One region of the Faecalibacterium sp. 9 genome, then DNA from elsewhere that is predicted to be linked to it. Evidence: predicted binding sites of a transcription regulator. Region 1 holds the regulator's gene; each other region holds the start of a gene.
The links. Region 1 encodes HrcA, which represses chaperone genes, less so after heat shock. Its sites were predicted from a motif close to TGTTAGCACTCNNNNNNNNNGAGTGCTAACA; they were not measured.
Positions count from the first base shown of each region.

Region 1 (7,872 bases):
CGTCTTTCTGGTAGCCACCTTGCCCGCGCCGTGGCAGACCTTGCAGGGGTTCTTGACCAGCTTGCCCTTGCCGCCGCAGCGGGAGCAGGGCTGCTGGGTCTGCATCACGCCAAAGGGGGTGCGCTGCTGGCGGATGACGAAGCCGCGGCCGCCGCAGTCCGGGCAGGTCTCGGGGCTGGAACCGGCAGCACAGCCGCTGCCGTGGCACTCGGTGCACTCCTGCTGGCGGGTGATGGTAATGTTCTTCTTGCAGCCATGCACCGCCTCGTCAAAGCTCAGGGTGATGCGTACCCGGATATCCTGACCCTTGCGCGGTGCGTTGGGGTTTGCCTGACGGGACGAGCCGCCAAAGCCGCCGAAACCGCCGCCAAAGATATCGCCGAAGATGTCGCCCAGATCCACGCCGTCGCCACCAAAACCGCCAAAGCCGCCCGCACCGGGGCCGCCGCCGTTCTGTGCTGCATAGGCAGGGTCAACACCTGCAAAGCCGTACTGGTCGTACAGCTGGCGCTTCTTCGGGTCCGAAAGCACCTCGTTTGCTTCGTTTACTTCCTTGAACTTTTCCTCGGCGTTCTTATCGCCGGGGTTATAGTCCGGGTGGTATTTCATTGCAAGCTTGCGGTATGCCTTTTTGATCTCGGCATCGGTCGCAGTCTTGGATACCCCCAGCACTTCGTAGTAATCACGCTTTTCCTGTGCCATATCCACTCACCTCTCCGGGAACGTTTGATCCGGGAAACGCCCCGGTTGGTTCCTCGCTCTATAACCAGCAAGAGCCGCTCCGGCAAAACCGGAGCGGCTTTTGCTATTCTACGCATGTGTCCGCCGGTTTGGCCGGGCACACACTGCTGTGTTTTTTATCAGACTTCCTTGAAGTCGGCATCCACAACGCCGTCATCATTAGGCTTCTGCTGGTTGTTTGCGCCTGCATCGGGGCCGGGCTGTGCACCGGCGGCCTGCTGTGCGGCAGCGGCTGCCTGATACATCTTCTCGAACACCTGGCTCAGGGCTTCCTGCTTTGCCTTGATGTCGTCCACGTTGCCGGACTGAACAGCGGTCTTCAGGTCGGCCAGCTTGCTCTCAGCCTCGGTCTTGACGTCGGCGGGCAGCTTGTCGCCGTTCTCTTTCAGCATCTTCTCGGTCTGGAACACCATCTGGTCGGCACCGTTGCGGATATCGACCTCTTCACGCTTCTTCTTATCGTCGGCAGCAAACTGCTCAGCTTCCTTCACAGCCTTGTCGATGTCCTCCTTGGACATGTTGGTGGAAGCGGTGATGGTGATGTTCTGCTCCTTGCCGGTACCCAGATCCTTTGCGCTGACCTTCACGATGCCGTTTGCATCGATATCGAAGGTAACTTCGATCTGAGGCACACCACGGGGAGCCGGAGCAATGCCGTCCAGATGGAAGACACCCAGACTCTTGTTGTCGCGTGCGAACTCACGCTCGCCCTGCAGCACGTTGACCTCAACAGAGGGCTGGTTGTCGGCAGCGGTGGAGAACACCTGACTCTTGTGGGTGGGGATGGTGGTGTTGCGGTCGATGATCTTGGTGCACACGCCGCCCAGAGTCTCAATGCCCAGGCTCAGCGGGGTGACATCCAGCAGCAGCAGGCCCTTGACGTCGCCCTGCAGCACGCCGCCCTGAATGGCAGCACCCACAGCCACGCACTCATCGGGGTTGATGCCCTTGAAGGGCTCGCAGTTCAGTTCCTTCTTGACTGCATCGTAGACAGCGGGGATACGGGTGGAACCACCGACCATCAGGACCTTCTTCAGGTCAGAGGGACGCAGGCCTGCATCCTGCAGAGCCTTGCGGACGGGGCCCATGGTGCGGTCCACCAGATCAGCGGTCAGCTCATTGAACTTTGCGCGGGTCAGGGTCATATCCAAGTGCTTCGGGCCGGTAGCGTCGGCAGTGATGAAGGGCAGGTTGATCTGGCTGCTCATTGCGCTGGACAGCTCGATCTTTGCCTTCTCAGCAGCTTCCTTCAGACGCTGAGCAGCCATCTTGTCCTTGCGCAGGTCGATGCCGTTCTCGGTCTGGAAGGCGTCTGCCATCCAGTTGATAACGCGCTCATCAAAGTCATCGCCGCCCAGATGGGTATCACCATTGGTGGCCAGAACCTCGGTAACGCCGTCGCCCATCTCGATGATGGACACATCGAAGGTGCCGCCGCCCAGGTCGTAGACCATGATCTTCTGGTCCTCTTCCTTATCGATGCCGTATGCCAGAGAAGCGGCAGTGGGCTCGTTGATGATACGCTTGACGTTCAGGCCTGCAATGGTGCCTGCGTCCTTGGTGGCCTGACGCTGGCTGTCGTTGAAGTAGGCAGGCACGGTAATGACGGCCTCGGTAACGGACTCACCCAGATAAGCCTCGGCGTCAGCCTTCAGCTTCTGCAGGATCATAGCGCTGACCTGCTGGGGAGTGTACTCCTTGCCGTTCAGGGTCACCTTGTGATCGGTGCCCATGAAGCGCTTGATGGAAGCAACGGTGTTCTCGGGGTTGGTGATGGCCTGACGCTTTGCGACCTGACCCACCAGACGATCGCCGGTCTTGGTAAAGCCGACCACAGACGGGGTGGTGCGTGCACCCTCAGAGTTTGCGATAACAACGGGCTCGCCGCCCTCCATGACAGCCACGCAGCTGTTGGTAGTACCAAGGTCGATACCAATGATCTTACTCATAATGAAAACTCCTCTCGAAAGAACAAATCGTATTGTTTATGTGATGCTCAAATGTTTGTAAGCGGATATTATATTCAAAACCCCTGCGGGTTTCTGCATTGTTACTCGGCCACCACAACGGTCGCATGGCGGACGATCTTATCGCCCAGCTTGTAACCCTTCTGGTAGACCGTGATGACGGTACCGCTCTCCTGTCCGTCCGGGGCGGGGATCTGCTGCACCGCGTTCATGAAGTTGGGGTCAAAGGGCTTGCCCAGCGCTTCGATCTCCTCTACATGGAGGACGTCCAGCGCCTTGGCGGCTTTGTCCAGCGTCATGGTCACGCCTTTTTTGTAGTTCTCGTCGGTGGTGGGGGCGTTGGCCGCCATCTCCAGCGTATCCAGAATGGGGATGATCTGGTTCACCGCAAAGGAAATGCCATCGTTGAACTTCTGGTCGGCTTCGCGGGTGGAGCGCTTGCGGTAGTTCTCGTACTCGGCAGCCATGCGCAGCAGCTGGTCTTTGGCCTGTGCAGCGTTGGCTTCGGCCGCGTCCAGCTTTGCCTTTACGGCTTCCAGCTCACGGGCCTTCTTGTTGAACCAGCCGCCATCCTTCTTCTTGTCATCCTTCGGGTCGGCAGCTTCGGCAGCAGGTTCCTGTTCGGGTGCTGCCTGCTGGGCCTTTTCCTCGGGAGCCGTTTCGGGCTGCTCAGCTTCCTGAGCCGGAGCCGTCTTTTTTGCTTCTTCGCTCATTCCAGATCCTCCTTATAGATCACAGTCCGCCGGGGTACGGCAGCCTGTGGGGTGTCTTTTCGTTTGCCGCTCATGCCCTCGCCCAGCTGGTCTGCAAAGTAATGCAGCAGCGGCATCAGTTTCTGGAAGGGCATCCGGGTGGGGCCGATCAATGCAATGGAGCCCCACAGGCCTCCGCCCACCAGATACCGGTCACTCACGATGCACAGGCCCGGGATCTGCGGTTCCAGATCCTCGCCCAGCAGCACGCTCTCGCTGCGGTCTGTCGGGGGAGCGATCAGGGCCGCTGCCTGTTCTTCGTCGTTCAGCAGGGTAAGGATGTCGCCCACCTTGCCGTCCAGCTGAGGCCAGTCCAGCAGATACTGCTCACCGCCCAGAAATACGTGGGGCTTGACGGAGTCCTGCAGGATGGCCGCCGCCGCGCTGATGACAGGCACCAGCTCCGGGTCGATCTGGCTGCACAGCTCTGCCAGCAGCCGGGGCGAAAGATCCACCGGCGCCACAAAGGTGAGGTTTCGGTTCAGCAATGCGGCAAGAGCCGCCGCATTCTCGCGGGAGAGGCCGGTGCGTACCCGCGCCACACGGGTGCGGACGTAACCGGCAGTTGTTACAGCCAGCACAGCGGCTGCGCTGCGGCCCACCTGAACGACTTCGTAATGGGCAATGCACAGATCCTCTGCACACGGGGTGCTGATGGCGGCGGTGCAGCCGCTGATGGAGGCCAGCGCCCGGGCTGCGCCCTGCGCCAGCTTTTCCGGCTCGTGGTCGAGGCTTGCGAACACCGCATCCACACGGGCGCGGCTCACGCGGTCCAGCGGCTGATCGTCGGTCAGCAGATTATCAAGGTAGTAGCGGTAGCCCTTGGCACTGGGCACACGGCCCGCGCTGGTGTGGGGCTGCTCCAGCAGGCCCAGCTTTGTCAGCGCCGCCATTTCGTTGCGGAGCGTTGCGCTGGAAACTGCCATGTCAAAGTAGTTTGCCAGCACGCTGCTGCCAACGGGCTCGCCTTCGAGACCATACAGCGCCACGATCGCCTGCAAGACTCGCTGCTTGCGTGCATCCATCGTCATAGCGCCTGCCTCCTTTTTGCGTTCGCTTTGTTTGTTTAGCACTCCTTGTTCCTGAGTGCTAAGACCATTATAGCCAATTTTCCGGTGCTGTCAAGCCCCTTGGAAAAATGTTATCAAAGATTCATAATTCTGTCATAAAAAGGGGTGTGACCTTGGCAGTACGTCAGGCTTTCCGGTTTTGCCAAAGCGTCTGAGGGGGCAAGCCCGCTTCCCGCTGCGCCGCGCTTTCGCAGAAAGCAGCGCTGCAAATGCCGTTTGCCGCCACGACCCCCACCCGTGAAAACGCAATGCCGGGCGGTCCGCAGACCGCCCGGCATTACTCTATTATAAATAATTTTTCCGCTGAATATGCAACGGCGACGACTGCGGCCTGCGGCCGAAGCAGGGAGGAGCTGTTGGGGCCGTGGCCAGCAGGATGCAAGGCCCGCTCAAGGGCCGTAGCAGCCGCTGGGTGCCACAACTCGTCCAAAGCAGCGCGGCGCGCATTCAAAATCGTCCCGCCTTACTCCTCCATCTGTCTGGCCAGAAACGCTGCCGCCACATTCACCGCCTTGAGCTGGGCGGCATCCGGCACAGCGGTGCGGTCTTCGGTCAGCAGACCCACCACGCCGATCACATCGCCCGACGCAATGATGGGTGCGGCGCACAGCACCACCCGGGGCGAGCCCTCGCAGGGCAGGATGCATTTTTCCGCAACGCCCTCGCACTGGTACAGCCTGCGGCCATCCATCAGCTTTTCCAGCGGCTGGCTGATGCTGCGGTCGGCCAGCTCCCGCCGGCCGCTCCCGCTCACCGTGAGGATGCGGTCCCGGTCTGCCACAAAGGTGGTAAGCGCAAAGCTTTTGCTCAGCACCTCGGTGTACTGGGCCGCCACTGCGTTCATTTCGCCAATGGGGGAATACTTTTTAAAGATCACCTCGCCGTCGCCTGTCGTGAAGATCTCCAGCGGGTCGCCGCGGCGGATGCGCTGGGTGCGGCGGATCTCTTTGGGGATCACCACCCGTCCCAGCTCGTCGATGCGGCGCACGATACCTGTTGCTTTCATTGTTGGCTCCTCCGTTTCCTTGAAAATGCCTGCACCTCTAGTATCTGTCAGCCCGGGCAATTTATACCTACGGAAAGCTGCCCCTTCGTTGCGTTTCCGGCAGGGTTCTGCTACAATGATACAAAAAGCCGTTTTCATAAGCACAGCACCCTGCTTATGAGGACAGCTTCTGAAATTCTGCTGAGAAAGGCAGGTGTCAGGATGCCGAACATCCTCATTCTTGGCGGCGGTGCCGCCGGGCTGGCCGCCGGGCTGGCCGCCGCACAAAGTGCACCCCGCGCGCAGGTGGTCGTGCTGGAACGCAACCCAAGGCCGGGCAAAAAGCTGCTGGCCACCGGCAACGGCCGCTGCAATCTGGACAACACCGGCATCGTGCCGGAGCGGTATTTCACAGCCGACCCGGCGGCGCTGCTCCCGCTGCTGGACGCTGTGAATGCAGCCGACCCGCTGGGCTGGTTCCGTGCGCTGGGGCTCTATACCCGCACCGACGAAGCGGGGCGCATCTATCCCTATTCCAATCAGGCAGCGGACGTGCTGGCCCTGCTGGAGCACCACCTTGCGCAGCACCATGTGCAGCTGCGCACCGGCTGCACCGTGCGCACCCTGAGCCAGAGCCGCAGCGGCTACGCTGTGCAGTTCGAGGCGGCAGAGGGCAGCACCGAGACCCTGCGCGCGGATGCCGTCATCTGCGCCATGGGCGGTGCCGCCGGGCCGCAGTTCGGCACCGACGGCTTCGGCACCCGGTTCGCCGCCCAGTGCGGCGGCAGAACGGAGCCGCTGTATCCCTGTCTGACTGCTCTGCAGTGCGCAAAGCCCAACAAGACTCTGGCCGGCATCCGCGCCAAAGCCGCGGCCTCCCTGTTGGACGGAAGCCGTGTGCTGGCCGCAGAGACCGGCGAGGTGCAGTTCACCGACTATGGCCTTTCCGGCATCTGCATCATGCAGCTGTCCGGCCTGCTGGCACCGGGCCGCAGCCCAAAGGCTCCTGCGGTGGAGCTGGATCTTTTTCCGGCACTGGACGAAGCAGAGCTGACCGCCCTGTTCCGTTCCCATGCCGCCCAGACGGCAGGGGACAGCCCTGCCGGGTTCTGGCTGGGTCTGCTGAACCGGAAACTGGGCTGCGCTGTGTGGTCTGCCGCCGGGCTGAGGGACGGCAACGCTCCCGCCGTTCTCACTGCCGGACAGTGGCAGAAACTGGCCCACACCGCCAAGCACTGGCGCTTTGAGGGCCTGACCCCCTGCGGCTGGAAGCAGGCGCAGGTGACCGGCGGCGGGCTTTCGCTGCGGGAAGTGGATGCGCATTTTCAGTTTCAGGGCTGCCCGGGCCTGTATTTTGTGGGCGAAACGCTGGACTGCGCCGGCAGCTGCGGCGGCTTCAATCTGCACTGGGCCTTCGGCAGCGGGATCGCAGCCGGGCGGGACGCCGCCCGCCGTGTTCAGCGGCAGCGGAAAAAATAGCCGTGCAGAAATGCGGAGCACCCGGAGTTCACCCGCCTGCTGTTCGCCTGAAAAAAGTATGGAAAATTCGCGTTTGCGAGCGCAGCGCAGCAATGAAAGCCCCAGTGGGGCTTTTAAGTAACAGAACGGTCTTGCGCCAGCAAGATGGAGGGACCTCGCCCCGACAAGTTCCGCCACGATGCACAGAATGCAGACAATGCAAGGAAAAACACGGCTTTCCCGCCGGTGTGCAAAAACAGTGCAGAAACCGTGCACTTACTCTGGGACAAATGAAAAATGATGATTTTTGATCCATGACTTGGTGGCGATTTGAGTGACCACAGAGGTAAATTTGATACACGGAAAGAAGAATGCCCACTCGTCTGAGGAGTTCTCAGGGGAGTGGGCATTCTGTATAATGGCATTTTGTATATGTCACTTGCCACTTTTAGCATGGAGGTTGCCATTTGGGGAATGAAGTTTCCACTTTTTATATGGCAAGTTTCTGCGCTTTCCGCATTGCTTTTCACATTTTCCGTACAACTCCGTGGTGCTGTCCGCGGTCTCTGGCGGCTGCTTTTCTCCACAAAGCATGACCTTGGCAGAGAAAACGCCATTCTGATGGGTAAATGTGCTTGCACCGCCGGTCTTTTCTGCAATATGCTGGACAGACTGGATGCCGATCCCGTTTTCCTTTCGCTTGGACGAGCGGAAGAGCCCGCTTTTTTCGTTGACTTCACCGTCAAATGCGTTTTCCACTTCGACCAAAAGAAGCCGCTCGGCATGGACATACGCGGTGACCTCGATCTTGCGCCGGGCGGGTGCGGTGCGCAGGCTGGCTTCGAATGCGTTTTCCAGAAGATTAGACAGCACCAGACACAGATCGATCTCGTCCACAG
Region 1 is NZ_JBLWGB010000001.1:765,557-773,428, reverse strand. It holds gene dnaJ (molecular chaperone DnaJ) at 1-702, opposite strand, end outside; gene dnaK (molecular chaperone DnaK) at 861-2,690, opposite strand; gene ACKXF9_RS03585 (nucleotide exchange factor GrpE) at 2,792-3,421, opposite strand; gene hrcA (heat-inducible transcriptional repressor HrcA) at 3,418-4,491, opposite strand; gene ACKXF9_RS03575 (stage V sporulation T C-terminal domain-containing protein) at 4,994-5,536, opposite strand; gene ACKXF9_RS03570 (NAD(P)/FAD-dependent oxidoreductase) at 5,738-6,994, shown strand; gene ACKXF9_RS03565 (GHKL domain-containing protein) at 7,409-7,872, opposite strand, start outside.

Region 2 (7,872 bases), on a different contig from region 1:
GGGCTTCCCAGCGGTAGAGCGGATTGCCCCAGAGCTGACCGGTGGGCGAAAATCCATCCGGGGGAACGCCCGCCACCGCCGTGGGGATGTTGTCCTTGTCCAGCTGGAACAGCCCCGGGTTTGCCCATGCGTCCGCCGAGTCCAGCGCCACATAGATGGGGATATCGCCGATGATCCGGATGCCTTTGCTGTTGGCGTAGGCTTTCAGCCTGCGCCACTGCTCGTCGAACTTGAACTGGAGATACTTGTGGTACTCCACCTCAAAATACAGCTCCCGGCGGTAATAGTCCATGGCAGGCTGCCAGCGCAGACGGATGTCCTCGGCCCACTCGATCCACAGCTTGCCCTCAAAGCGGTCCTTCACCGCCATGAACAGGGCAAAATCATCCAGCCACCACTTGTTTTTCTCACAGAATGCCGTAAACACTTCGTTGTGGCCGATGTCGCTGCGGGAGTACGCCAGCCGCAGCAGACGGCCGCGCTCGGTATACAGGCGGCTGTAATCAATGTCGTCTGCCTTGCGGCCGAAGTTTGCCTTTTTGCACTCGGCGGCGGTCAGCACCCCTTCCTCCACCAGTGCATCCAGACTGATGAAATAGGGGTTGCCCGCAAAGGCGGAAAAGCTCTGATACGGGCTGTCGCCGTAGCTGGTCACACCCAGCGGCAGGATCTGCCAGTAGGTCTGCCCGGCTTCCTTGAGCCAGTCCACAAAGTCGTATGCCTCCTGCGAAAAGCAGCCGATGCCGTAAGGGGACGGCAGACTGCTGATGGGCAGCAAAATGCCTGCACTTCTCTGCATCTTCGATTCCCTTCCTTTATAATTCGATCAAAATACCTGCATGGTCGGATACCTGCGGCTCCTGCAAGCCGTTGAACACCACCCGGCTGCTTTTTACAGGCACCGCTTTGGAGCACCAGATCTGGTCGATGCGCTTTTTTGCCGCCGCGTCCGGGGCATCCCGCCAGCCATCGATGGCCTGCACAACGGTGTAGCCATCATCCCGCTGCTGCGCCAGACGATAGGTGTCCTGCCAGCCGCTGCGGAGGATGAGGTCATAGCCTTCCCCCCGCACGTCGGCTTCACTGTTGAAGTCCCCCAGCAGAAAGGCGGTCTGTTTTGCGCCCGCTGCCTGCGACAGCGTTTCCCACTGGGCAGCGAACGGCTCCTCTTCGTCCTTCCACCAGCCCATGTGCACCGTATAATACCAGACGTCTCCTGCACAGACGCCCAGTGTGCGGCGGGTCTTCCAGTTGCTGTAATCGTTTGTTTTGCTCAGCAGCAGGTTTTCGGCTGCGGTGATGGGCGCACGGCTGAACACCGCCGCGCCCTCATCGTAAATATCGTAGCCGACCTTTGCCGGGAGCCAGTTCCAGTAGTAGTGCACGCCCCGCTGTTCCAGCATCCGGGCCACCGCTGCGGCGTGGTTGTCCGCTTTCAGCGGCACCCTATTGCCAGGGCAGGGATAGTACCCCGCCGGAGCGTCCCCCAGCAGCGGAGCGGCGGCGGTCTGGTTCACCTCCTGCAGGGCGAACACCTCCGGCTGCTCCGCTGCGATGAAGTTTACAAAGATCTCCCGCTTGGCCTCATAGTCCGGCTCGATGAGGCTGTGGGTATTCAAAGTCAGCAGTTTCATAGTTTTTTACAAAATATCGTTGATATCAGATTTCAGAACGTCTGCCTTGGGGCCGTACACAGCCTGAATGCCGTCGCCCTTCACCAGCAGGCTCAGGGCACCCTCAGCCTTCCATGCGGCAAGGTCGGCCACCTTGGCGGGGTCCTTTACGGTAACGCGCAGACGGGTCATGCAGGCATCCACCAGCACGATGTTCTCACGGCCGCCCAGCAGGGCGATGATGCGCTCGGCCTGACCGTTGTCGGCCTTTTTGTCGGCCTTCTTCTCGGTCTTTGCATCGGCAGCGGAATCGTCCGCGTTGTCATCGGTATAGTTGCCCAGACGGCCCGGCGTAGCCAGCTTGAGCTTGCCGATCATGAAGTACGCCACGAAATAGCCGATGACAAAGAACGCGATCACGCAGATCACAAAGTTGATGATATCGCCGCCCAGACCGGCCTGCAGGGACATGGGGATGCGGGTAATGAATTCCAGATTGCCGAAGGAGTGCAGGCGCAGATGGATGATGCCTGCCATGGCGAACGCACAGCCCTGCAGCAGTGCGTACACGATGTACAGCGGCATGGCGCAGAACATGAACATGAATTCCAGCGGCTCGGTGACGCCGGTCAGGAACACGGCCAGTGCGGTGGAGATGAACATGGACTTATAGTTTGCGCGCTTGTCGGCGTCCACACGGCGGTACATGGCCAGTGCGATGCCCAGCAGCAGACCGGTAGCGCCGATCATCTGGCCTACCTTGAAGCGGGCGGGGGTGACAGTAGCCAGCAGGTTGTTGTATGCAGCCATGTCACCGGCCTTCTTGAAGTTGATGAGGTCGTTGGCCCATGCCAGCCACAGCGGGTCCTGACCAAATACCTGACTGCCTGCGTTGACGCCGGTGGCGATGGTGTAGGTGCCGCCGAAGGAGGTGTAGTTCATGGGGATGGTCAGCATGTGGTGCAGACCAAAGGGCAGCAGCAGACGCTCCAGCGTGCCATAGATGAACGGAGCCAGAACGGGAGAGGTCTCGGAAGAGTTGGCGATCCAGATGCCGAAGTTGTTGATGCCGGTCTGGACCACAGGCCAGAACAGCGACAGCAGGATGGAAATGACCACCGAGTAGGCAATGACCACCATGGGCACGAAGCGCTTGCCGTTGAAGAAAGCCAGTGCATCCGGCAGCTTGCGGAAGTTGTAGTATTTATTGTAAGCCACACCGCCCACAAAACCGGCGATGATGCCCACAAACACGCCCATGTTCAGGGCCGGAGCACCCAGCACGGAGGTAAAGTAGCCGTTAACGGCGATTTCCTGCCCGAACAGGGTGTGGGTCACGGCATTGGGGTCTGCCAGCATGGCGCTGGTGACGCCGAAGATGTTGCCGGTGATCACATTGATGAGGGCAAATGCCAGCACGGCCGCGAAGGCACCGCCTGCACGCTCCTTTGCCCAGCTGCCGCCGATGGCCACGGCGAACAGGATGTGCAGGTTGTTGATGACTGCCCAGCCGATATTCTCCATGGTGGTGCCGATGGTCATGACTGCTGCGATGTCGCCGCCGCCCATCTGCACCAGCTTGCCCAGACTGATCATCAGACCGGCAGCGGGCATGACGGCGATGACCGTCATCAGCACCTTGCCCAGCTTTTGTAAAAAGTCGAAGTTGATGAGCCCCTTTTTGCCCGGAGCCGCTTTTGTTGTTGCCATGATGTTCCTCCTTATTCCTTTTGCATCGTTTTACGCAAGTGTTGCATTATGTTTGCGTAACTTTACGCAACAAGAATAATCCAACTCCGCAATTTTTACAAGAGTTTTCTATAGCAAAAATAAGCTTTCTACGTTTTCCACAACACAGTAAAAGATTCTTTGTGAAAGTTGTCGAAGGTACGCAGAGTGACGCATTGCACGATTTGCGCAACTCTTTGCGCAAACATTGACATTGCGTGCAAACGGCTTTACAATAGAAGCAATATCGATTCGGGAGGAACAGATCATGGCAGTTACCATCAAGGATGTCGCCGCAGCAGCGGGGGTCTCCCCCTCCACGGTGTCCCGCACCTGCAAGGACAGCCCTTCCATCAGCCGGGACACCAAGGAGCGGGTGCGCCGCATCATGGCACAGCTGGGCTATGAGCCGAACTTTGAAGCCGAACCAGTGGAAGCTTTTTCCAAGACCATCGGCATCATTCTGCCCTCCTCCCAGCGGGACGTCTACGAAAATGCATTCCATCTGGAGATCATCCGCGGCATCGGGCAGTTCTGCAACCAGCGGCGGTATGTGAACACGGTCATCACCGGGCAGGATGATGCAGAGGTTCTGGACGCCATCCAGAGCATGGTGGCCAACGCGCAGGCAGATGGTTTCATCCTGCTCTACTCCAAAAAGGACTGTCCTGTGGCGGCCTATCTGCGCAACGAAGGGCTGCTCCACGTCATTGTGGGCAAGGCGGCGCAGTCCGCCAACCAGACCATCTATATCGACAACGACAACGCCCTTGCCGGAGAGGAAGCCGCCGACTACCTCTATGAGATGGGCCACCGCCGCATTGCCTATTTTGGTGTCAGCAATGCCATGCTGTTTTCGGCAGAGCGTAAGCGCGGTTACCAGATGTCCCTGCTCAAGCATGGCATCACCCCCCGCGAGCAGGACTGTGTGGAGATCGACACCCTGAACGATGCGTACGAAGAAACGCTGAAGGCCCTGCTCACCGCGCCGGACCGCCCCACCGCCATGCTGGTCAGCGATGATATTCTTGCTGTGGTGCTGGAACAGTTCTGCGGCAAACTGGGGCTGCACGTCCCGAAAGACCTTTCCATCGTTTCTTTCAACAACTCGCTGTTCTCCCGCATCACCAGCCCGCAGCTGACCACCGTGGACGTGAACCCCTACCAGCTGGGCATGGAAGCGGCCAGCCAGACCATCAACCACATCGAGAACCCGAATCTTCTGGCAACCAAGATCATTGTGCCGCACCGGCTCATCCTACGGGAGAGCAGCTGCCCGCCGCCGGATGTCTGATGTGCAAAAAACGAGGCCGTTCCCTCTCTTTTCCAGAGAGGCAGAACGGCCTCGTTTTGCTTATTTTTTCCGGTACTCCCGGGGCGTCATGCCGAAGTGTGCCTTGAACGCCCGGTTAAAATAGGAGAGGTTCTCAAACCCGCACCGGGAAGCGATGGTCAGAACCGTCTCATCCGTGGCCTGCAGCGCTTCGGCGGCGGTGTTGAGCCGGTACTCGTTCAGAAAGGCCACAAAGCTCTGTCCGGTCATCTGCCGGAACCACCGCATAAAATGGCTGGCGCTGAAGGAGCAGACCCCGGCGGCATCGGCGACCCGGAGCGCCTCGGCATAATGAGCCGAGAGCCATTGCAGGAGCGTTTTCAGCCGCTGGGTGTCGGCTGTCTCGGCGGCAAGCCGCTGCCGGCCCTGTGCAAGGAGCAGGGCAAGAAACCGCAGCAGCGCCCCCTTGACCTGCAGTTCATAGCCGGGGAGCTTGGCACGGTTGGCATCCTCCACCTCCCGCAGGCAGGCGGCGGCCTGCAGATAGCACAAATCGTTCGGGGTCAGCCGCGCAGGCAGTGACAGTCGCCCGCTTTGCAGCGGAAGCAGATATTTCTCGGCGCAAAGGTCCTCTGCGCCGCCCAGAAGCTCCAGCTCAAAAATGATATTTTCGTATTCCATGCACTGCCCCTCGGCCTGCCGCAGGGCATGAAGGGTGCCGGGCGTAAAAATAAAGATGTCCCCCATGCGGGCCGGGCAGCTCTCAGCGCCCACCTGCACCAGCCCTGTGCCACGCTTGACAAAGACCAGCTCCATGCTCTCCTGCCAGTGGAGCGCCACCTGCGGAAAGTCCCCCGGAATGGTGCAGGGATACAGATTGAAGGGAAACCGCACGGCACCGTGCTGCTTGGTCTCCTGCAAAGATGCCTGATTTTGCATCGTTTCACCTCCTGATGATAGGATTGTACCACAGTCTGCGCTTTTTAGGCAAGATTTTGATTGTTTTATGTGGTATATCTGGAAGTACAGATGTCAAACCTGTTTTCCGCAAGGTGTATTTGAAAACAAAGAAAATGACGAATATTCCGCAAGCACAAGCGGGCTCTAAGGCAAAGAGCCGCAGGGATCCTTTGTGGATCTCAAGGCTGTTTCACGCAAGATCCAGCTGTGCTTGTAGAAACAGACTAATTTTCGACTTTTCAGATACACTCTAACAAAGGAGGATGCATTTATGAGCTTTACCGAAACGTTACAGGGTCTCACGGGCAAGCCGCTGGCGGACTGCACGAATCAGGAGCTGTATCTCGCGCTGCTGGAACTCGTCCGGCAGAAGAGCGCCGACCGTGTGCAGCCGGTCACCGGCCGCAAGCTGTACTATATCAGCGCCGAATTTCTCATCGGCAAGCTGCTGTCCAACAACCTCATCAATCTGGGACTGTACGATGAAGCCCGGGATGCACTGGCTGCCGCCGGCAAGAGCCTTTCCGATATCGAAGAGGTGGAGCCGGAACCCTCTCTGGGCAACGGCGGTCTGGGCCGTCTGGCGGCCTGCTTCCTCGACTCTCTGGCAACGCTGAACCTGCCCGGCGACGGCGTGGGCCTGCGGTATCACTTCGGCTTGTTCCATCAGTCCTTTGAGGACGGCGTGCAGAACGAAAAGCCCGACCCGTGGCTCACCGCCCACAGCTGGGCCGAAAAGACCGACATCACCTATCCGGTGGAGCTGGCGGGCAAAGAGTACACTGCCCGGCTGTACAAGCTGGCCGTCACTGGCTACGAGGGCCGCACCAACACCCTGAACCTGTTTGACCTTGATACCATCGATGAGAGCATCGTCCACGACGGCATTGCCTTCGATAAAACTGCCATCGACAAAAACCTGACCCTCTTCCTCTACCCGGACGATTCCGATGAGGCAGGCCGCCGCCTGCGGGTGTACCAGCAGTACCTGATGGTCTCTGCCGGTGCCCAGCTCATTCTGGCCGAGTGTGCCGCCCGGGGCTGCGATTACCACGATCTGGCCGACTACGCCGCCATCCAGATCAACGACACCCACCCCAGCATGGTCATCCCGGAGCTGATTCGGCTGCTGGGCGAAAAGGGCATCGAATTTGAGGAAGCCGTAAAGATCGTCACAAAGACCTGCGCCTACACCAACCACACCATTCTGGCCGAAGCACTGGAAAAGTGGCCCCGCGCCTATCTGGATGCCGTTGTACCCCAGCTGATGCCCATTATCGAAAAGCTGGACGCGCTGGCCCGCACCCGCACCAAGGACGAGAGCCTTGCCATCATCGACAAGGACGACCGGGTGCACATGGCCCACATGGACATCCACTTCACCCACTCCACCAATGGCGTGGCGGCGCTGCACACCGAGATTTTGAAAAATTCCGAGCTGCACGGCTTCTATGAGCTGTACCCGGAAAAGTTCAACAACAAGACCAACGGCATCACCTTCCGCCGCTGGCTGCTGGAATGCGACCCCCGCCTGACCGCCGCACTGGAACAGCACATCGGCTCCGGCTTCCGCAAGAACGCTGCCGAGCTGGAAAAGCTGCTGGCTTTTGCCGATGACGAAGCTGTGCTGGACCAGCTGACCGCCGTGAAGAAGGCCAACAAGGAAGCACTGGCAGACTGGCTGCTGCGCACCCAGAAGGTGAGCGTGAACACCGATGCCGTGTTCGACATCCAGTCCAAGCGCCTGCACGAGTATAAGCGCCAGCAGCTGAACCTGCTGTATCTCATCCATCAGTACTACGAGATCAAGGCCGGGCACCTGCCCGCTGCTCCGCTGGTGAGCATCTTCGGTGCCAAGGCCGCACCTGCCTACACCATTGCAAAGGACATCATCCATGCGCTGCTGACCCTGTCCAAGGTCATCGCCGCAGACCCGGAGGTGTCCCAGTGGCTGCAGGTGGTCTTTGTGGAGAACTACAACGTCACCGCCGCCGAAAAGCTGATCCCGGCCTGTGACCTGTCCGAGCAGATCAGCCTTGCCTCCAAGGAAGCCTCCGGCACCGGCAACATGAAGTTCATGCTGAACGGCGCGCTGACGCTGGGCACCATGGACGGTGCCAATGTGGAGATCAGCCAGCAGGTGGGCGAGGAGAACATCTATATCTTCGGTCAGACCTCCGATCAGGTCATCCACCGCTACGCCGTGGGTGACTACGACCCCGCCCAGTGGGTGGAGGGGGATGCCAACATCCGCCGCGCCATCAACTTCCTCACCGGCCCGGAGATGCTGGCCGCCGG
Region 2 is NZ_JBLWGB010000003.1:23,687-31,558, reverse strand. It holds gene malQ (4-alpha-glucanotransferase) at 1-799, opposite strand, end outside; gene ACKXF9_RS12365 (endonuclease/exonuclease/phosphatase family protein) at 816-1,634, opposite strand; gene ACKXF9_RS12360 (PTS transporter subunit IIBC) at 1,641-3,323, opposite strand; gene ACKXF9_RS12355 (LacI family DNA-binding transcriptional regulator) at 3,610-4,635, shown strand; gene ACKXF9_RS12350 (AraC family transcriptional regulator) at 4,696-5,553, opposite strand; gene glgP (glycogen/starch/alpha-glucan family phosphorylase) at 5,846-7,872, shown strand, end outside.
Region 2: ACKXF9_RS12360 (PTS transporter subunit IIBC) is a predicted target of HrcA. The motif match lies at 3,538-3,568, and genes of this name have one in related genera.

Region 3 (7,872 bases), on a different contig from region 1:
GCTTTACGGATGTTGGAATCGATGTGGCCGCTGTCCAGCAGGTCACCGGGGTGCTTATCATCCGTCACCAGCATACAGCGGCTGCAATAGGGCTCCCGGAACAGCGGCATCAGGGCCTCCATATTTTTGGCAGCCGTTCCTTCCCGGATCATGATGTATTGTCCGCGCCGGAATTTTTCCATGGCTTCCTCGATGTTGGAGCACTCGTGATCGGACTGAACGTCTGCCGCAATATAAGCATTCAGTTCCTTATCGCTCAAGAGCGGTGCGTGTCCATCCACGATCTTTCCCGCTTCGGTGCAGTCGCGGATCTTCTGCAGGATCTTCGGGTCACAGCGCACCGTTCCGTAGGCATTCATCAGTTCCGCAAGCCCCAGCACGCGGGGATCGCCGTAGTAAGGCCGGAGCTGTTCTGCGTTCAGCACCGCACCGGATTCATCCAGATCCGTGGCCGGAACACAGGAGGGCAGCATGAAATAAACCGAAAGGGTCAGATTTTTTGTCGTTTCCAGCATAAAATCCAAGCCTTCCAGCCCCGCAACGTTCGAGATCTCGTGTGGGTCTGTGACCACCGCAGTGGTACCGTGGGGCAGCACTGCCTGCTCGAAAGCCGGACCACAGAGCATGGAGCTTTCGATGTGGATATGCCCATCGATCAGGCCCGGGCAGACATATTTGCCGTGCAGATCAACTTCTTTCCGGCCATGATACATGCCCACGCCCACGATCGAATTTCCGCTGATGGCAATGTCAGCGGTGTCGATCTCATCGGTAAACACATTGACGATTCTGGCATTTTTCAAAACCAGATCGGCCAAAGCATCTCCTCTGCCTGCCGAGATCCGGCGTTTCAGCTCATCAGACTGCATAGAAACATCTCCTCTCTCTGAAGTTCGATTTTCTCACCTGTGGATTGGTTCTGCCCTTATTCTACCACGCCTTGCCGCTGCGGAAAAGATGCCAGGAACAAAAATGGCCCCGGAGGGCTTGTTACAGCTCTCCGGGGCCACTTTATGTGCGTTGTGCCTTGGCGCAGACCGTCAGCACTCCACGGTCACCGCACTGCCCACTTCTTCCACGATGCCCACCATCTCATGGCCTACCGTGATGCCGGGCACGGCCCGGGGCACGCTGCCGTGCTTGATGTGCAGATCGCTGGAGCAGATACTGGCAAGGGTCACCTTTACAATGGCGTCCCGCTCGTGCTGCAGCACCGGCTTTGGTTTTTCCATCAGGGCAAACTTGCCCTTTGAAACATAGGTGTAGGTCAGCATGCTTTTTACCTCCATGCGCTTTGATCTTTCCGGACTTGAGTATACCACGCAGCTATGGCAAAGAGTAAGCCGCAAAAGGCCCGCCCTTTGCGGCAGCTCTCCGCCGATCAGATCTTGGGCTGATACTGCATGCTGGACACATTGTAAATGGTAACAAAAGCCTTGGGGTCTTCCCGGTTGATAAAGTTCATCAGCTTCTGATATTCGCTCTTGTCCACGATGGTAATGATCTCGTTGTGCTTTTCCAGATTGTATGCACCGATGGCCTCGTACATGGTCGCACCGCTGTGCAGGTCATGGAGGATGAACTGACGCAGCGCCTCCTCTTTTTCGGTGATGATGCAGACGCGGCGTTTGATGCTGTTATCAAAGATGAAATGGTCCAGCACGATGCCGTTGAAGTAAGTACCGAGGATACTCAGCACCACGGTCTTTTTATCGTAGACCAGGGCCGCGGAAAGCGCCACACACATTCCCGACAGAGACATGGCTTTTCCCAATTCCATGTGCAGGTACTTGTTCATAATCTTTGCCACGATATCCAGCCCGCCGGAGGATGCATTGCGGTTGAACAAAATACTCAGCCCGATGCTGACCACCAGAATATAGCACAGCACGTCCAGCTCCTGACTGCCGGTCATCGAGCCGAACTCCGGGAACAGCTTTTCAAACAGCCCCAGAAACACCGGCAGCAGCACACTGGTGTATACGGTCTTTGCGCCAAATTCTCTGCCGCAGGTAAAGAACCCGATGATGAGAAGCACGACATTCAGGATCATCGTAATGACCGACAAGGGCAGCGGCACAAAATTGGACAGCACGATGCCAAGGCCGGAAATGCTGCTGACGGATGTATGGCTCGGCACCAGAAAAAAGAAAACGCCCGCCGCAATGATCGCCACCGCCCCGGTCAGGACTGCCGTCTCCCTCAGGACTGCGCCGGTCTTTCCTTTTACATCACTCATCTTTGTCCCCCTAAAATCAAATTTGTTTCACCGATCTCCTCATCTTTGTCGATGCGGACAAGGAGCTTACCGCCAAAGCGTTTGTATTCCATAGTGAAGTACCTCCATAAATTCCGAGTTGCTGTTCTCAGTATACCATGATTTTCCCTTGCGGAAAAGATAGCGAAACAAAAATGCCCCCGGAGGGCTTGTTGCGGCTCTCCGGGGGCATCTTATGTGCGTTGTGCTTTGGCGCACACGACCGGCGTTTTACTCGATTGCAATCAGATTCGGGTTCTCAGGCAAAGCCTTCGTCTGCTGAGGAGCAGGCAGCTCGATGTGCAGGACGCCATCCTCGAACTTTGCGTGGATGTCTTCCTTCTTCACATCGCCCACGTAGAAACTGCGCGCGCAGGTGCCGGAGAAGGATTCGCGCCGCAGATAGCGGCCCTTCTTATCCTTTTCATCGTTGCTGTGGCTGCGCACTGCCTGAATGGTCAGGTAGCCGTCGTTCAGATCCATCTGAACGTCTTCCTTCTTGCAGCCCGGCAGGTCAACCGCTACTTCGTAGCCGTTGTCCGTCTGTTTGACATCGGTCTTCATCATGTTTGCACCGCGCTTACCAAAGGTATCACGAGCCTCACGGTTCATCATACGTTCCAGTGCAGCGTCATTCCAGAACGGATCGAAGAAATCATCGAACAGGTTTTCATGGAAAACAGTCGGCATAAGCATAAATCATTCCTCCAATCCCGGCGTTCGGGTCGGGGCAAAAAATCTGAAGCGTCCATTCAGAAGGGCTTTCCGGGGAGCCTAGCGGCTCTCCTTTTGCCCTTCCTCCTGAGCACGCCACTGTTATAGCACCGTTTATTAGCAGTGTCAATAGAAGAGTGCTAAAATTCATGAAAGAATAACACTTTTATAAAATCCTATGCAATCTTTTCAAAATTCAGTCGTATCATCGTGTTTTTATCATTTCTGCCGGTACATCGGCGTAGACAGATATTTCATGCCGTTGTCCGGGACGATGACCACGATGTTCTTTCCCTGATTCTCCGGTCTGTGGCCCACCTGCACCGCTGCGTGCAAAGCCGCTGCTGCCGATGTGCCTAGAAACAGTCCTTCCGCCCGCAGCACCTCATGGGCCGTTTCGTAGGCTTCCTCGGTGCGAACATTGATGCACGCATTGCTCCAGTCTGGCCGCAGATAGTCGGAAAGTGCGCTTTCCGGCACATCATACGCCGGCAAAACGCCATCTATGATCTGCGCATCCGGGTGCTCCGGGGTCAGGCGGGAGTCCGGATGGGGCTGCACCAGAACCACTTGCAGATTCGGGTTGCGGCTGCGCAGATAACTTGCTGTGCCAAAACCCGTGCCGCCGGTGCCCGCCATGCAGACCAGAATATCCACATGGCCTTCTGTATCATTCATTTCAACTCTTTGATTTCCGGGATGGATGCCGCTGCACCTTTGCGCTGCACGGCAATTCCGGCTGCTTTGGTAGCAAGCCGCATGGCGTCCTCTACTGAACTGCCGCTGCAAAGGCCCGCCAGAAAATAGCCGCTGTAAGTGTCCCCGGCAGCTGTAGTATCCACGGCCTGCACCTTTTCGCAGGGGACAAACAGCCGCCGCTCCGCATCCAGATAGTAGCTGCCCGCACTCCCGGCTGTCAGAAGCAGACGGGTCTGCGGGTATTTTTCGTGCAGCAGGGTCAAAACAGCGTCCGCTTCAAAGGTCTCGGTTCCGGCAAGGGCGCAGGCTTCCACCTCGTTGACACAGAGCACATCCACCAGTTCCATCGGGTAGGTCAAGATGCCGACATCGTAGGGTGCGGCATTGAAGAAAATGGAAAGCCCCTTTTTCTGTGCGGCCTGCATCAGGTACGGCAGATTGGAGATCTCATTTTGCAGCACTAGCCAGTCGCCTGGCGAAAAGGCTTTCAGCGTGTGATCGATCTGCTCTGTGGTGATCTCCTGATTGGCACCGCCGTAGATCAGGATACAGTTTTCGCCGCGGCATACCTCAATGATGGCGTGGCCGGTGGCAGCAGCATCGTCCTTTATCAGATAATCTGTATGAATACCATTTTGTTTCAGGTAATCCACAAATGGTTGTCCATCTGCGCCGACACGACCCGCATGGTATACTGACAATCCAGCTCGTGCAAAGGCGATAGACTGGTTTGCGCCTTTCCCTCCAAAGCCCCGCTGCATGGACTTGGCTGCAAGGGTCTCTTTGGGCGCGAGAAAGTGCTCGACCTCATAGGTATAATCGTAGTTGAGGGAACCAAACGAAAGGATTTTCATGGTATATCTTTTTTACTCCATTCTCTGAATCACCGCACCCAGCCATCGGCACAGGGTATCGCCTGCCTGATTTGCGATCTCCAGCACACGGGCGTGGCTATGCTTGACCGTCTGGATGCCGGTGGCCATGTTAGTGATGCAGCTGACGGCCAGTACCTTCATGCCCATGTAGTTGCAGACCATGGTTTCCGGCACGGTGCTCATGCCCACGGCATCGGCTCCCATCCCCGCAAAGGCGCGAATTTCAGCCGCCGTTTCATAGCAAGGGCCCATAAAGCCCATGTAAACGCCCTCCTTGTAGGCAATGCCCAGTTCATCGGCGGTATGCTTGGCAAGGTTCCGCAGTTCCAGACTGTAAGGTTCGGTCATGTCCGGGAAGCGGGGGCCGAAGCGCTCATCGTTGGGGCCAATGAGGGGGTTCGTGCCCATCATGTTGATGAAGTCGGTAATGAGCATCAGGGTGCCCGGCGCAAACTCCCGGTTGATGCCGCCGCATGCATTGGTCAGCACCACCTTTTCCACGCCCAGCAGCTTGAACACATAGAACGGGTAGCAGACTTCCTTCATGGAGTAGCCCTCATAGAAATGGAAGCGGCCTTCCATGGCGTAGACTTCCGTGTCCCCCAGCTTGCCAGCCAACAATGCACCTTTGTGTCCTGCCACCGTGGATACCGGGAAGTTGGGGATATCCTTGTAGGACAGTTCTTCCGTGTCCGTAAAGTCCGCGGTCAGCTTGCCAAGGCCGGAGCCCAGCACCACCGCGATCTTCGGGCGCTTTTTCGTGTGCGTCTTGATATATTCCGCACTTTCCAGTGCCTTTTCATAAAGATGTTCCATACCGTTCTCTCCTTTTCCCAAAAAATTCGATATACTCTCTGGGTTCAGTATATCGGATTTTTCAGGCCGATGCAAGACGCCCTCCATCGAGTCTTATTAAAAACCAAGGAGCAGATACTTCACATCACGAGTGTGTTGTATCTGCTCCTTGGTTCTCCGAATGTCTTATCTCTGGCCGATGTTCCACCGAAACAGCTCATATCCTTCCCGGATATCCTCTGGCAGACGTTTCAAAGTCTCGTCCCGCAGTTCCTGCGGCATCCCGTAAAAGGCTTCGGCAATGCCGCCGGTAATGCAGGCAAGGGTGTCGCTGTCACCGCCGAGGGAAACAGCATTGCGCAGGGCATCCTCAAAGCCGGTGCTTTCCAGAAAGGCAATGATGGCCTCCGGCACGGTCTGCTGACAGGTCTCCACATGGCGATAGCCCGGACGAATTTCATCGCAGGTGCGGCTCAAATCGTAGCCAAAGGTCTGCTCCACATAAGGAATCCGATTGTCAAGCACAAATCAACGACATTTCATACAATTCATACTATCATGTTGTCAGTCCACATCTCACACTGGCTAATGACCGTGCTGATTGCCGTATCATAATCTTCCGGTGGATACTTATATTTTTTCAGCAAGTGCTTCACCATCTTACGCATACTTGCGCAGGCAGTTTCTTTTTTCTGCAGGTCTATTACGCTTGCATTACTGAATTTCTGCGTTTCCAGCCATCTCCATTGCAGCGTTCGATTGACACAGGCTGAGTTATCGGCAGATACAGCAAACACAACGGGCGGCTCTGGTAACAGAGCTGCCCGTTGTGTTCGTTTATGAAAAGGAGAACTTAGATCTCATACCACTTGATCTCGTTGGCATCCAGATGCAGAGCAAAGCTGCTGCCGTCTGTGGTGTAAACGGTGGTGTCCTGCGGCTCGTACGTGTTGTTCACCACACAATACTTGCCGTTCTTGACGTAGGCGTGAACTTCTACATTATAATTGGAGCTGAACCATGTATGCAGTTCCTCCTCGCTGTGGGCACTCCACAGGATAGCGCGGTAAAGGGTGCGGCTGTTGGCAAAACTGTAAGGCACACCGCTGATGTACACGGCACGACCCTTGCCGAAGTCGTGTGCCGCCATCTGCACTTCTTTGTTTCGCTGCACCAGCACTTCGGTGCCCTCGAGGGCGTAGATGTTCTTTTTGCCCTCGCCAAAGTCGATGGGCCGGTCGGCATCCTGCAGAATGAAATGGTCCGGGTGTTCTTCCCAGTTGTACTTGTCGTAGTTGAGGGTGAAGCCGTTTTCTTCCTCCACGCCCAGCACGCTGGCAAGCTGGAGAATGTGGCCCTGATACGGGTGACCGGAAGGCTCACCCACGCCGATAAAGCCGCCGCCGTTCCAGACGAACTTGCGGATAGCGGAGGAGATCTCCGGGTCTTCCCACCAGATGCCGCCGGTGTGTGCGGTGTCGGCATCGCCGACATTGATAATGACATCCAACGAATCCAGCAGATGCGGGTCGTTCTTGATATCCTCAAAGCTGATAAACTTCACATCAAAGGGCGCACCGGACAGCATCTCAATGACACCGGCATAGCTATAGTTCTGCTTGTAATAGAGGGCGTGATGCACCATGTGACAGCCCCAAGCCCGCATTTTACCCCAACAGTTCAGCACGGCCACTCGCTTGACACAGTAGGGTGTGGTGCCCTTGATGTTCTCGTACAGTTCGCGGAACTCGTTGCAGACGCTCTCCACGTAGTCCACGAACTCCGGGAACTGCAAGGCCAGTTTCAGATAGCCGCCATAGCCGATGCGGTCGATGGGCTTGCGCAGGATAGCGCGGCGGGCTGTAACCCAGTTCTCCTTGGCTTCCCGCACGGGGTCGCCGCCCTCGTGGAAGGTGTCGGGGAAGAAGTACGGCAGGAAACGGCCCTCGGTGTACTTCACGCCCTCAATGTCAGAGATCAGGCGCAGGGTGGAGCCGTTGCCCACGCTGCCCACCACGGCATCCAGCCCGATGGTCTTGAACTCCGGCATAAAGGGTTCGGTGCCGATCCAGTGATCGCCGAGGAACATCATGGCTTCGCACCCGCACGCGTGGGTGATGTCCACCATCTCCTTGGCAAGCTTTGCCACCTCGCGGCGCTGGAAGGCCTGAAAATCCCGGAATTCCTTGCTGGGCACCCGGTACTGGTTGTTATAGTAGCCCTGATCGATGATGTACTCCGGGCGGAACTTGTAGCCCACTTCCTGCTCAAACTGGTTGAGGATATAAGGGCTGACCGAAGCAGAGTATCCATACCAGTCCACGAACTTCTCCCGCTTCAGCTCGTCGAAAATCAGGGTGAACTGGTGGAAGAAGGTGGTGTAGCGGATGACATTAACATAGGGGTGCTCTGCAATGAACTTGCGCAGGCGCTCCATGGAATACTTGTGGGTCTTGGGCTGACGCACGTCAAAGGTGATCTGGTGCTCAAAATTCGTCCAGCCGTTGGTGGTGGCGTTGTACATATGCACCG
Region 3 is NZ_JBLWGB010000003.1:296,920-304,791, reverse strand. It holds gene ade (adenine deaminase) at 1-869, opposite strand, end outside; gene ACKXF9_RS13690 (alcohol dehydrogenase catalytic domain-containing protein) at 1,041-1,289, opposite strand; gene ACKXF9_RS13685 (YitT family protein) at 1,382-2,239, opposite strand; gene ACKXF9_RS13680 (Hsp20/alpha crystallin family protein) at 2,489-2,953, opposite strand; gene ACKXF9_RS13675 (pyridoxal-phosphate dependent enzyme) at 3,191-3,649, opposite strand; gene ACKXF9_RS13670 (ribokinase) at 3,646-4,524, opposite strand; gene ACKXF9_RS13665 (purine-nucleoside phosphorylase) at 4,537-5,361, opposite strand; gene ACKXF9_RS13660 (ADP-ribosylglycohydrolase family protein) at 5,527-5,865, opposite strand; partial or broken gene ACKXF9_RS13655 (type I restriction enzyme endonuclease domain-containing protein) at 5,889-6,044, opposite strand; gene gnpA (1,3-beta-galactosyl-N-acetylhexosamine phosphorylase) at 6,194-7,872, opposite strand, start outside.
Region 3: ACKXF9_RS13680 (Hsp20/alpha crystallin family protein) is a predicted target of HrcA. The motif match lies at 3,087-3,117, and genes of this name have one in related genera.

Region 4 (7,872 bases), on a different contig from region 1:
CGTAGTTCCGGTATCCCACTGCATCCGTACCGAACAGACCGGTGATCTGTCCGCCGGAAGAGTATCCGATCACCGCATACTGCTCCGGCTGCACATCAAACTGCTCTGCATGTGCGGTGATATACTGCACTGCCCGCGCCACATCTTCCATGGGTGCGTTGCCACCTGCCCGTATCCCAATACGGTAGCGCAGCACAAACGTAGTATAGCCCATCTGGTTCATCTGCCACGCCGTAGATATGCCCTCGCGGATCTCGGCGCTGGTAATCAGGGCATTTCCACCCAGCACCAGTGCATATTTCCGGTTTTTCGTTTCTCCCTGCGCCGGAAAATAGTACAGCTCCACAACATCCCGGCTGGTGTCCTGCGCAATTTCCTCTGCCGTATACAGCGGGTAGGTGATCTGGATGCCCGCATTATAATTCCGGATCAGCTGATTGAGGCCCTCTGCCGCATCCTGTGCCGTCCACTGGTTGGAGAACTTTTCAAGTTCCTGTGTACCCCAGTAGGCTTGTTTCAGGGTGCAGTCCTGCTCACGCGAGTAGGTGTACAGGCCGGAGCCCACGATGCTGGGATTTTCCCTCAGCTCATTCATCGTGGTCTGCGGGGTAATATTGGCTTCACCGTATTCTGCCGCCCACGCGGGCAGTGCCAGAGCCAGCAGCAGCCCGATGCACACTGCAGCTGTACAGAGTTTGTGTTTCATTGCCGCGCCTCCTTTTTATCCGACCTGTTCTTCCCAGAACGCAGCTGCCTCCGTCAGCCAGCCTTCGGCGTCTGTGCCACGCCCTGTGCCAATGCTGTGTCCTGCATTTTTATATACATGCATCTGGTATGGCACACCATGTGCCTGCAAAGCTTTTTCAAAGGCAGGGCCCTGCTTCTGCAGGTCCATCAGCGGCAGGATGATATCATTTTTGCCATACCAGAAGTACACCGGCGGGTAATCATCCGTTACCACATCGGCTACACTGGAACAGTAAAAGCGCCAGCCGCACTCGCCCGGATCCATCAGCACATGATACAGCAGCTTGACCTCGTTGAAGTTGATGACCGGATAGGCCATAAGCAGCGCACCGGGCTTGGGCACACTGTATCTGCCCCAGCCGACCTCCTCGTTGCAGAACAGTCCAGCCAGCTGTCCGCCAGAGGAAAACGCTGTAATGGCATACCCTTCTGCCTGTACGCCGAACCGCTCTGCATTCTGCGTGATGAACTGCACAGCGCGGCCAATATCGTCCAGCGGCGCATTGTCCGTTGCGTCCAGAAAAGAACGATACCGCAGCACAAATACGGTATAACCCATCGCATGCAGCTGGCTGGCAGCAGAGCCGCCCTCTTCCATTTCTGAGGTGATGGTGCTTCCGTTGCCTGGCAACACTATCGCATAACGCCCGCCGGATCCTTCCGCCGGGTAATAAAACAGCTGCACCATGCCCAGAGAAGAATTTTCCGCAATATCTTCCGGAGTGTACACCTGCCATGTGACCTGTACGCCCTTATTGTAGTTTTCGATCACAAGGTTCATCGCATCCGCGCAATCATAGACCAGCTGCGGTTTTGCATACTGGGCCAGTGTTTTATTGTTCCAGTAATTGCTTTCGATGGGCAGCATTTCCCTGCAGTAAGTATAGTATCCGGAAGCTTTCAATGATGGGTTTTCCCGCAGTTCCCGCATGGTAGTCTGCGGTGTGATATTGGGCTCGCCCAGCTCTGCCGCAAATGCAGGCTGTGCCAGCAGGAACAGGAATCCCAGACTCAGCAGCACCGCACGAAATCGTTTTTTCACAGCAATCCCCTTTTTCTGTCGGTTATTTACACTGTTCCTCCCAGAACTCAGTAGCCAGCTTGATCCATCCGTCCGCATCGGTGTGACGGCCCGGGCCAATGGCGTGCGGAGCGTCCTCATACACCACGCACTGATAGGTCGCACCGCTCTCCTTCAGGGTCTTTTCCAGCAGGGGGCCCTGCTTTTCGTAGTTCATGCACTCCATGTAATAATCGTTTTTGCCGTACCAGAAGAAGGTGGGGGTGTAATTCTTATTTACCACATCCGAGATGTTGGTCCAGTAGTAACGCCAGCCGATGATAAGCGGGTCGATGGCAATGTGGTACAGCGGCTTTACCTCATAGAAATCGTTGATGGGATAACCCAGCAGCAGTGCTGCCGGCTGAGGAATGCCAAAGGCCTTGTAGCCGAACCGCTCGTTGTCCGAGCCGATCAGTCCCACGATGTGTCCGCCGGACGAGAAGCCCATCAGGGCGTAGTTCTCGCGCTGGACACCGAACTGCTCTGCATTTTTAGTCAGATACTTCACGGCATTGGCAATGTCGTACAGCGGCGCGTTGTCGGAAGCATTCAGGAACGAACGATACCGCAGCACGAACACCGCATAGCCCAGATCGTGCAGCTGGTTCGCGATGGATGCGCCCTCGTTCAGCTCTGCCGTGGTGTTGCCTCCGTTGCCGGGCACCACGACCACATATTTGGCGTTTTCCGTTTTTGCCGGGAAATAAAACATCTGCACCATGCCCAGCGCCGGGTCTGCCTCGATCTCTTCCGGTGTATACACCTGCCATGTGACCTGCACGCCCTTGTTGTAGTTCTCGATCACAAGGTTCATGCCCTCGGCGGCATCCTCAGAGGCTGCCCAGCTCACATAGCCCTTGATCGGCGTGTTGTCGTATTTTGTGCTGCCCTCGATCCACTCGTTGCAGTAGGTGTAAAAGCCCGAACCCTTGATGCTGGGGTTTTCCCGCAGCTCCTTCATCGTGGTCTGCTCTGTGATGTTCGGCTCTCCAAGCTCTGCTGCAAAAGCCGAAAGTGACAGGCACGCCAGCATTCCCAGCGCACACAGTGCCGTTCTGATCCATTTCATGTGTCAATGTCCTCCGTTCTGCAGCGGCGGTCTCTGCGCCGTGCTCTTGTTTATATGTTTTATTGTATCACAAACCTGCCTGATGTCAAAGAAATTTCTGTGCAGTGCGGCGCTTGTACCGCACTGCAAATTCTGCTATACTGAAATCGGTCATTTTTGAGAGTTGAGGGTATGGGCAGGCTTCTGCCTGTCCGCTGGGAAATTGCATATGAGCAAGATCACAATCCGGCCCATGGAGCCGGAAGACTGGGACGCCGTTTCCAGAATCTATTTAGAGGGCATCGCCACAGAACATGCCACCTTTCAGACTACCTGCCCCCCATACGCTGCGTGGGATGCCTCCCACACAAAGGACTGTCGGCTGGTGCTGCTGGTGGATGATGTCATTGCCGGGTGGACCGCACTGCACCGGGTAGACCCGCGCTGGTGCTACCGCGGCGTAGCTGAGGTGAGCATCTATGTGGGGGAGCAGTTCCGCGGCCATGGGCTGGGCTGTCATCTGCTGGCCGAGTTGTGCCGTCAGGCCGAAGAGGCCGGTTACTGGACCCTGCAGTCCACCGTGCTGCAGGATAATGCTGCCAGCCGTGCCCTGCACACCAAGTGTGGCTTCCGTCTGGTAGGCCGCCGCGAGCGCATTGCGCGGGACTGTCATGGCCGCTGGCTGGACACCTTCCTCATGGAGCGCCGTGCCGCTGCGGATGAGCCGGAGGGCTACAAAAAGCTGTGAGATGCAAAAAAGGACTCTGCACCTTGACGATGCAGAGTCCTTTTTTTGTTTCGCTTATTTACCAGCAGGCAGGCTTACCACTCTTCGCCATCGACTTCCACGCTGCCGTCTACCACAGCACCGGCGTGGGAGCGCTGGAACATGCTCTCTACCACAGCGCAGTACTTATCTGCCAGACAGACGATAATGGCCTCACGGCAGGTGGGTACATGACGGAAGGTCAGCGGCCACATGTGGCTGGAAATGATGCTCTGTTCCTTTTTGGTGATGCCGAACACACGCTCTGCATTGATGCAGGCACAGCCCGGGTGCGAGAAGCCGTGCATCTCAAACAACCGGCGCAGGCCGTGGAAGGTGCCCTTGTTATGCCAGTCATACAGATAAAAATCATGCAGCAGGGCACCCACCGCCAGCGAGGTCTCGTCGGCGTGCAGATGCAGACGGCGGTTGAGCCAGAAGCTCACCAGCGCCACATTCTTGCAATGCTGGTAGGTGGTGACAGAACCGTGCTGGATATACTCCCGCATCCGCTGCACATCCGGGTGATGATCGTATTTTTCTACGATGGCATAAAGCTGTTCGCGCTCGATCTCAGAAAGCTGCATGCTGCAAAATTTCCTTTCGCTTTAAGGTGATGTTTTCAGGAACGAAGCTGAACCGGATTGGAATTGCCGAAGTTTTCTGCGCTGGAAGGGTTCTCCCGCTTGAGGGAAAGATCTACCAGATACTGCTTGCCGTCGCCCAGTTCTTCCAGCTGGGCCAGCTTTGCGTTTGCAGCCGCTTTGTCCGGATACCACTGGATCAGGAAGAAGTTCTCTTCCTCCACCCCGTAGTACAGCCACTGGCCGTCGGCACGCAGCCAATCGTCCAGATGATCCACCTCTTCGCCGTCCGGCAGGCCAAGGCCTTCTTCGGCATAAAGGTTTTCCGGTTCCACCTGCAGCATTTCGATCACCTGAATGGAGCTTTGCAGGTATTCGTCCTGCGAGACTGTCTTGTCCGAAAGCTCCCACCCGGTAAGAAATGCCTGCATGAGCAGGTCGCGCACAGAAACACGCGGCAGGGTCGGGTCCATAACCATAGGTATTCCTCCTTAAGTTTGTCCCTGCTGACCAGTATACGTCAAAGCCTTATGCAAGTCAACAGTTTAATTGTAAATTTTTTGTAGGTTCGTTCAAATATGTCAGACTTATCCAACCGACCAGTCAAAAGTGTCTCCCAGCCATTCCACTGCCAGTTCCACCCAGTGATGCCGGTGACGGCTGGGCTGATCCACCTCTGCGGTGCTGATGCTGGTGCCGTGCACCCCCTTTTCAAACAGATGCGCCTCGCAGGGCACACCTGCCCTGTGCAGGGCGCTCACCAGCATCAGCGTGTTTTCCACCGGAACAGTGGCGTCCTCCATGGTGGCCCACACGAACACCGGCGGCGTCTGCGGCGTGATCTTATCCTCCAGACCGAATGCCTGCTGTGCCGCCGGGTCGGTGCTGCCCGCCAGCTGCACAAAGCTGCCGCGGTGAGCATACTGCCCTGCGGTGATCACCGGATAGCCCAGGATCACCGCATCGGGCCGGGGCTGGGCGCGCTCCCCGGGAATGTCCAGCACAGCACCGGAAAGTGCCAGATGGCCGCCCGCCGAAAAGCCGCACACTGCGATCTTTTCCGGCAGGATATGCCACCCGGCCGCGTGCTGCCGCACAAGGCCGATGGCCTGTGCCAGCTGGCGCAGCGGCAGACCGTCCTTCGCCTGTTCGCAGATGGCGTAGTCCAGCACAGCGGCATGATATCCCGCTGCGGCAAACTGCAGTGCAACCGGGTCGCCCTCCCGGGCGCTGACGTGGGTATAGCCGCCGCCGGGCACCACCAGCACCAAAGGCCGGTCGATGGCCTTCGGCATTCGTTCGCAGGAATCCCGCAGATAAACAGTCAGCGTTCCGCCGCCCTCCAGTTCCAGCTGCTTCAGCTGCATGATACTCCCCCTTTGGAAATGATCTTCGGGGTTCATTATAGCACAAAACGCTTTCATTTGAAATACGATTTAAACCCGCCTTTGTGTGCACCACGGTCATCTATAATGGCAGTTCCGTTTTAATTGGCAGGCACAAAAGGTCTGCACAGACCGCAGGCCGCTTCCGATTTTTAAACTTTTTATGAAAGCCCTTGATTTTTGCCTGGAAGCGGTGTATATTAGCACTCGAAAGTTATGAGTGCTAAGTATTCCGAAGTGTTCCAACTTCCCGAGTGCCCGGCACCGAATACAGATAAAAAGAGGTTTTGCATTATGGCTAAGAAAGAATTTCAGGCTGAAAGCAAAAAACTGATGGATATGATGATCAACTCCATCTACACCAATAAGGAGATCTTCCTGCGGGAGCTGATCTCCAACGCATCGGATGCCATTGATAAGCTCTACTATAAGAGTCTGACCGATCCCTCCGTGGGCATGAACAAGGGCGATTTCCGCATCCTCATCACCCGCGACAAGGATAACCGCATCCTGACCATCGAGGATAACGGCATCGGCATGACCAAAGAGGAACTGGAACAGAATCTGGGCACCATCGCCCACTCCGGTTCTCTGGACTTCAAGAAAGACAACAAGGACGAGAACATCGACATCATCGGTCAGTTCGGCGTGGGCTTCTACTCCTCCTTCATGGTTGCCGACAAGGTCACGGTCATTTCCAAGGCCTATGGCTCGGATGAAGCATGGCAGTGGGAGTCCTCCGGCGTGGACGGCTACGAAATGACCCCCGCCCAGAAGGACACCGCCGGCACCCAGATCATCCTGCACATCAAGCCGGACACCGAGACCGACCACTACGATAATTTCCTGGATGAATACGGCATTGTTGCCATCGTCAAGAAGTACAGCGACTATGTGCGCTACCCCATCCAGATGGAGCGCCAGCACGAGCGTCAGAAGCCGGAACCGGACCCCAAGCCCGAGGATTACAAGCCCGAGTGGGAGAGCTACACCGAGCTGGAGACCCTGAACAGTATGGTGCCCATCTGGAAAAAGCAGAAGAGCGAAGTGACCGACGAAGAATACGCCAGCTTCTATAAAGAGAAGTTCAACGATTATACCGACCCCGCTCGTGTCATCGTCAGCCGCACCGAGGGCACTGCGAACTACAACGCTCTGCTGTTCGTACCCAGCCACCGCCCCTACGATTTCTACACCAAGGATTACGAGAAGGGTCTGGCCCTGTACGCATCCGGCGTGCTCATCATGGAGAAGTGCGCCGACCTGCTGCCCGATTACTTCAGCTTCGTCAAGGGCATCGTGGACAGTCAGGATCTGAGCCTGAATATCAGCCGCGAGATGCTGCAGAAGGACAACCAGCTCAAGCTGATCCACAACGCTCTGGAAAAGAAGATCAAGAACGAGCTGCACGCCATGCTGGCCAACGACCGCCAGAAGTACGAGGAATTCTGGAAGGAGTTCGGCCGTCAGATCAAGTTCGGTGCTTACTCCGACTACGGCATGCACGCCGAGCTGCTGCGCGACCTGCTGCTGTTCTGGTCTGCCAAAGAGCAGAAGATGGTCACTCTGCAGGAGTATGTGGACAAGATGCCCGCTGAGCAGAAGTATATCTACTTTGCTGCCGGTGATTCTACCGACCGTCTGGCAAAGCTGCCCGCCGCTGAGCTGGTCATGGATAAGGGCTATGACGTCCTGCTGCTGACCGAGGATGTGGATGAGTTCTGCCTGCAGATCCTGCGCAGCTATCCCCGCAAGGATGCCGAGGGCAAGGACGGCACTGTGGAGTTCAAGAATGTCAACAGCGGCGATCTGGGCCTTGAGACCGAGGAAGAGAAGAAGGCCGCCGAGGATGCCACCGCCGAGAACAAGGCTCTGTTCGACACTATGAAGGATGCTCTGGACGGCAAGGTGAAGGAGGTCAAGGTCTCCACCCGTCTGAAGGATCACCCCGTGTGTCTGAGTGCCGACGGCCCGCTGTCCATCGAAATGGAAAAGGTGCTGTCCAAGCAGCCCGGCAGCGAGGGCGTGAAGAGTGACAAGGTGCTGGAGCTGAATGTCAACCACCCCGTGTTTGCCGTGCTCAAGGCCGCACAGGAGGCAGGTGACACCGACAAGCTCAAGAAGTACAGCGCTCTGCTGTATGCACAGGCGCAGCTCATTGAAGGCCTGCCGGTGGATGACCCTGCCGCTTACGCGGAGGCCGTCTGCAGCCTGATGAAGTAACGTTTCCCGGAAAACAGCGGTCTTACTCCCCTGCTGTTTTCGCACGCATCGATATT
Region 4 is NZ_JBLWGB010000002.1:62,682-70,553, reverse strand. It holds gene ACKXF9_RS08980 (alpha/beta hydrolase) at 1-706, opposite strand, end outside; gene ACKXF9_RS08975 (alpha/beta hydrolase) at 722-1,789, opposite strand; gene ACKXF9_RS08970 (alpha/beta hydrolase) at 1,812-2,879, opposite strand; gene ACKXF9_RS08965 (GNAT family N-acetyltransferase) at 3,088-3,606, shown strand; gene ACKXF9_RS08960 (HD domain-containing protein) at 3,681-4,211, opposite strand; gene ACKXF9_RS08955 (hypothetical protein) at 4,247-4,687, opposite strand; gene ACKXF9_RS08950 (alpha/beta hydrolase) at 4,796-5,575, opposite strand; gene htpG (molecular chaperone HtpG) at 5,888-7,816, shown strand.
Region 4: htpG (molecular chaperone HtpG) is a predicted target of HrcA. The motif match lies at 5,792-5,822, and genes of this name have one in related genera.